Regions from separate parts of the Sneathiella sp. D3-11 genome, predicted to be linked through region 1. Evidence: riboswitches for the same ligand, from Rfam matches in the RefSeq annotation. Region 1 holds a riboswitch; the other holds the start of a gene.
The links. Region 1 has a riboswitch for cobalamin ahead of AC0L73_RS12035 (HupE/UreJ family protein). Riboswitches for the same ligand answer to the same signal wherever they lie in the genome.
Positions count from the first base shown of each region.

Region 2: it holds a riboswitch for cobalamin, as region 1 does, so the genes downstream of both, AC0L73_RS01775 (TonB-dependent receptor plug domain-containing protein) here and AC0L73_RS12035 (HupE/UreJ family protein) in region 1, are expected to answer to the same signal.

Region 1 covers NZ_CM147911.1:2,354,876-2,358,010, reverse strand. The annotation lists gene AC0L73_RS12040 (hypothetical protein) at 1-743, shown strand, start outside; gene AC0L73_RS12035 (HupE/UreJ family protein) at 829-1,458, opposite strand; cobalamin riboswitch at 1,495-1,699, opposite strand; gene AC0L73_RS12030 (glutathione peroxidase) at 1,917-2,663, shown strand; gene AC0L73_RS12025 (ABC transporter substrate-binding protein) at 2,770-3,135, opposite strand, start outside.
Region 2 covers NZ_CM147911.1:348,975-352,109, forward strand. The annotation lists gene AC0L73_RS01775 (TonB-dependent receptor plug domain-containing protein) at 1-1,196, opposite strand, end outside; cobalamin riboswitch at 1,436-1,641, opposite strand; gene AC0L73_RS01780 (MotA/TolQ/ExbB proton channel family protein) at 1,915-2,604, shown strand; gene AC0L73_RS01785 (ExbD/TolR family protein) at 2,591-2,977, shown strand; gene AC0L73_RS01790 (ExbD/TolR family protein) at 2,979-3,135, shown strand, end outside.

The DNA.
Region 1 (3,135 bases):
CCGCCATCAATGCACGCCTTCAGATCGGCACGACCAAGGGTAACCCGATCCTGATCAGCCAGTGGAATGAAGCCCAAAGCGACCTGGAAAAAATTGCGGCGGATGTTTCGGAGATGAACAACCTTGCGAATACAGTCGCAGGGGACGCGGGTGAGGTTGGTTTCTTGCTCGAATCGGTACAGTCCGCCTTTGAGCTTAGCGGCGCGATAGAAGAAGATCACCGCCAGTTGACGGTGTTGGAGGATGAAACAAGCCGGACTTCCGTCCTGACAAACCGTCTCCTTAACCAGCTCACCAATGATATTAACCGCCAGACAGCCTATGTGGGTACTGAGCGGATGAACCTCACCAACACGTCGATCGCAATCAAGAACGGTGGATTCTTGGGATCAAGCGCTGGCACGCGTAATTACCTTGAAACGGCCAAGGCGGCGGATACGACATCTGGGGAACGTCAGGCGTTGGTAATTATCCGCTTCGACCGGGACGATGTCGCCTATGAACAGGCTCTCTATGATGCGATCAGCCGCACCATGCAGGAACGGCCGCAATCTTCTTTCGATGTGGTCTCCATTGCACCGCTGAACAGCAATCTGGCTAACAATCAGGTGAAGTCAGTGCAAAATGCTGAACGGGTCCTTAGGTCTCTCATTGACATGGGCCTGCCTGCGTCGCGCGTTAAACTTGCCAGCACAGCGAATGCAAATGTTGCCTCTAACGAGGTACATGTATACGTCCGGTAAAATCTGACTATTACGGCAATAAAAAAAGCGACGGTAAATCCGTCGCTTTTTCTTTTCTAGAGCCGCCTCCGCGACCGAATATTCTTTATCCGAAGATCATGCCTTCGACATTCTCAACGAAAAAGGCAATGCCGACACCGGCGGCAACAGCACCAGCAATGCGTGGCTTTGCCGCTGCGGTCTCAGTAGCGTGCCAGACTTTTTCAGCAATAAATCCAGCGCCGATGGCAATTGAATATTGAATAGCCGCGAACCCGATGAGATAGGCAACAAGCGGCATATTTTCTGCACCAACAATTGCCTCACCATAGGCGCCGCCATGAAACAGGCCGGCAATAGCAAAGATCGCCATATGAAGGGCCGCAGGGATTTTCTTACCCGACACCACCAATGCGCCCAGAAGAATAACCGATCCGGTGATCACCAGTTCAGCGAAGGGAAGCGCCACTCCATTTGTGATCAGCAAACATCCGGCAATTGTTCCCAGAATAAAGGCAAGAGGCGCAATATATTTTCGTGTCAGAAAGACCGCTGCCAAGCCGACCAGAACCACGAAGGCCAAGTGATCGATCCCGATAATTGGGTGCCCAATGCCTGACAAAAGACCTTCCGTGAAATTACTAGGTGTCGCGCCACCCATTGGATGATGCGCAAAAGCCAGTGTTGGAACCATCAGTGCAGCAAGCACTGTCGTCGCCGCTATTCTATATCGCATGTCATTCTCCTGTTTTCGTCTCACCCGACGAATTGTCTTTACGTCCTGTCAGCGGCAGGTCTCCTGGCTTGCGCTATCACGGTGCTTTCTACCTTCCCAGAATGATCCAGTGGCATCTTTGAAAGCCCCTTCGCGCTAACAGTTGCGGGGGCAGCCATAGAATTGGACGCTAAACCGTCCTCACTATATTCCCTTTTAACTGACCGATAAAATCGATAGAACCGCCTTCGGCAAACTCTATCAACTGCCATCGATGATGACCAGCGGCAATTACTGCCAATTGAAATCTTTTGCAGGCAGAGAGCAGACTGAAATGATAGTTTCGACGAGATGTTATCGGGTATTTTTAGGTCTCACATCTCATATATTAAAATAATTCTAAAAACTACTTGCATAAATTTCTGAGCTGAATATATATGGCTCACGACAAGAATTTGCATACTGATGGAGTTAAAAAGATGAAAAATATGGAAGGACAGAAAGTCCCGAATGTCACCTTCAAGACACGTGACGGCGATAGCTGGTGCGATGTGACAACGGATGAGCTTTTCAAAGGCCAGAAAGTTGTCCTGTTTGCTCTTCCCGGAGCCTTTACACCAACATGCTCTTCGTCGCATCTCCCCCGATACAACGAGCTTGTTCCGACTCTCGAGAAAGCTGGCGTCGACAGAGTCATCTGTCTTTCGGTCAACGATACATTTGTCATGAACGAGTGGAAGAAAGACCAGAAAGCTGAGAACATTACCTTCCTCCCGGATGGGACAGGCGCTTTCTCCGAAGGCATGGGCATGCTTGTAAATAAGGATGATCTTGGCTTTGGTAACCGGAGCTGGCGCTATTCAATGCTGGTCAATGACGGCGTCATAGAAAAAATGTTCATTGAGCCTGATGTCGAAGGCGATCCGTTTGAAGTTTCAGATGCGGACACAATGCTCGAATATCTGAGCCCGAGCGCAGAGAAGCCAAAGGCGATTACGGTCTTTTCAAAGCCGGGCTGTGGCCATTGTACAAGGGCCAAAGCTGCATTGGAGAAAGCCGGTCTTGGATATGAGGAAATCATTCTCGGTAGCGATGCAACAATGCGCTCCCTGAGAGCCGTTTCTGGCGTCCTGACCACACCGCAGATTTTTATCGACGGCCAGAAAATCGGTGGTGCTGACGAGTTGGAAAACTATCTTGGCGCCGGCAAATCCGCCGCCGCATAAATTTCCAAATACCGCGAAGAAGGTTTCGTCAATTTTCCTTCTTCAAAAAAACCCGCTGGTGAGAGCCAGCGGGTTTTTTTACAGCGTTTGATAGACCTAAAGGACGTTAATCACTCCAGGACATCCGTGACGCATCGGTGACGAAGAATGGCAGATCGTTCCATACACCGTTCAGCCCATTGCGAACCACAACCACACGCGGCAACTGGAACATAAAGCCGTTTACGGCATCTTCAGCCAGAATCTTCTGCGCGGTCTGCAAAAGTTCTGTGCGTTCAGCTGGTGAAGCTGCAGATTCAGCTGCGGCAACCACTTCGTTGAACTTCGGATTATTATAATTGAAGTAGTAGTTTTCACGAGCGTAAATGCCAATATCCATTGGTTCTACATGCGAGACAATTGACAGGTCATAGTTTTTCTTTTTGTAGACTTCATCAAGCCATTTCGGCCAGTCAACATTCTCAATTTTGAT
Region 2 (3,135 bases), 1.7 Mb from region 1:
TCATAACGCAGCGCGCCGGACAGAAATAGATTTTCCCATAAGCTGACCCGGTATTCCGTTGAGTAACCGTAATTCACGATGTTCACAGTATTGGGGCCGGAGAAACCACTGTTGGTGTATTGCTCCTCCTCATCGCGTTCAACCGCGAAGGTAGCCGTATGGTCGGCGTTTGCAAAATCCGGTGTCGAGAAATAATAATCCGACTGATAGCCATAGGTGATCCGCTTGCCTTCCGATGTATAGGTGGTCGCCCCCGCTCCGTTTAGATAGTCCGTTTTATCGTCCATATAGCTCATCTTGACCAGTTGGTCCCAGGCACCATCGGCGAGAGTTAGTTTTGCGCTGGTCAAGCCGTATCTTTGCAGGGACTGAGAGCTGTCTTCGCCATCGATCGTGTTGACCACAACGGCGGAGGCATCACTATCCAGATCACTGTCGACAATCATGCCCACCGCTTTAATTTCAAGGTTCTCGATGGGCTTGACGCTGATTTTGAGGCGACCGGTCGTATTATCATAACCGTCCTTCTCGGTATTGCCGTTTTTCTCATCGGCCACAGAGATGCCATGCGTAATATACCGCTCGACCGTACCGGAAATGGTGAATTTATCACTTCCATAGCCCATATCGACCTGCCCGTCCTTCGTAGAGAAAGAGCCAAACTCCCCACGGGTGGAAAGGGTGAAACCGGGTTCGGGGTCCTTGGTGATAATATTCACCACGCCGCCAATAGCATCACTGCCGTAAATCGCGCTTTGCGGTCCACGCAGCACTTCGATCCGCGCAATCCCCGCGTTCAGGATATTCGCAAAGTTGAACTCCGATCCCGAAGCCGGGTTATTGACTTCTATCCCATCGATCAGGACAAGCGTCTGGTTTGCTTCCGCTCCTCGAATGCGGATTTGCGTCTGGCTGCCAACCGGCCCTGTGCGATTAACGGCGATACCCGGCACATCCCGTAGAACATCTGAGACGATCCTCACTTGCCGTTTTTCCAACTCATCTGCTGTGATGACCGTGACGGCGCTACCAATTTCCATAGACGGCAGCGGCGTACGGCTTGCCGAGACGACAATTTCGGGCATGAGTTGGGTTGTGTCATCCGCCATGACCGACATGGCGATAATGATCGCAAGGAAACTGCCGGAGGCAAGGCGGACGGGAATAGGTTTCTTCTTTTTTAAGTAATCAAACATTGCTGATCCCTCTTGTTTCTTAAAAGACAAGTAAGGGCAAACAGCGACATTGCCGCTTGCGCCTGACGACGAAGAAACACAGTGCGATCAGATAGAAAACTTCAAGTCCGCATAAAACGGACAAATGGCTTTCAGCAATTGAGGAAAATAGAATTCAAATCCAAAACCCCGATAGCAACGCATTCCTGCGCGCCACCACAAACGGGTTTCCGTCCCACGAGCACACCCCGTACAGTGGTCGAGTAGCGCTTACGACGGCAGGTCTCCTGGCTCACAGGTCATTGCGTTTCCCAGCCTTCCCAGTTTCCCAGTGGCTTTTTCGGGCACGCTCTCTGTTCACAGTTGCGGGGGCAGCCAAGGTGTAAAACAGCCTGAATTCAGTCAGGCTGGTCAGTCCCTGTTCCCTTTTTCATCCATGAATGGAACCATCGCTGAGATAGTAATTGCATCAGCGTTTTTTATAAGTCAAGCAACAAGAAATCATTCTGGTACTGTTAGAAATGAAACGTCACATCAAGCTGCCTGCCGTCGATCACGAGACAATTTGCCGCAGCTAATGACTACTAATACTAAAACAACCCGGTTTCCCTAAATTTACAGAGGCAAATGGATGCGCTTTGCGCAAAACCAGAGGCTCGGCCCTTCAAACCGCGACTTGACAAAACATGTCTCTGTTTGCGTATTAGTTGCGAATCTTAACCCTTGGGAAGGCGTCCTCGTGATCGAATATGTAATATCGCTCTATGATAAAGGCGGCCCCGTAATCGCTATTCTGGCTGTTCTTTCCGTGGTGGCATTGTCAGTAGCCCTGCAAAAGCTCTGGCTCTTTACATCAACGGGCTTGGGTCGACATGAAAAAATCCGGGAAGCCATGCTGCTCTGGAAACGCAATCAAGGACTGCAGGCGATCGAGCTCCTTCAGGCACAAAAGAGCCCGACCGCAATGACCGTGCGCCATACGTTGCAAGGTCTCTATTATTCGCCAGATCGGCAGGCACTTGTCCGAGAGGATATTGATCGCGTCGCCGGGGAGGAACTTGCCAAGGCACGCAAGGGAATTCGATTGCTGGAAACAATCGCCCAGATCGCGCCTCTGCTGGGCCTGTTCGGGACAATTCTCGGAATGATCGAAGCTTTTCAGGCCCTGCAATCCGCAGGTGCAAATGTTGACCCTTCGGCGCTAGCCGGGGGAATATGGGTCGCGCTGCTGACAACGGCGGCGGGCCTCGCCCTCGCGATCCCGGCTTCCATGGTGGCAACCTGGTTTGATACTTTGGTCGATGCAGAGCAGCAGGCAATTGAAAGCATGGTCACATCCCTCCTGACTGGTGAAATTACCGCCGTTTCTCTTAACCAATCTACCTCCGGCCTTTCTGCGACGCTCACCGCTGATCATGCGAATTCGTAACGGCAAGAAGCGCAAAAACCTAATCGGTCTTACATCGCTTATCGATGTAATATTCCTGTTACTTCTGTTTTTCATGCTGTCGTCGACCTTCACAAAATTTACCGAGTTCACACTCTCCGCCGCAACGGCTGGTCCTGCCCAGGAGAAAACAGAAAAGCCCATCATAATTTTCGCCCATCTTGACGGGCGGTTTGAAATTGAGGGGATTTCGATAAGCGCAAGCGCGCTGAAAAACCGCGTGCAAGAGCAAACCGAGGAAGGTCGCACCAGCGCCGTCCTTGCTCCGGATAAAAAAATGCCGACGCAACAGCTTGTTACGATTCTGGAAACCCTTGAGCAAACAGATTTGCAATCTGTTTCTTTGGCGCGCTGACATGAAAATAACCACGCCCAAAGAAAAGCGCGCCCTGCCCGAGAATACGATTGCGCTCATCAATGTTGTCTTTCTAATGCTGATCTTTTTCCTGATCGTCGGGACGGTCGCCGCCCCTCTTTCCAAAGATCTTCAGCCCGCCTGGACGAGCCAGCGCC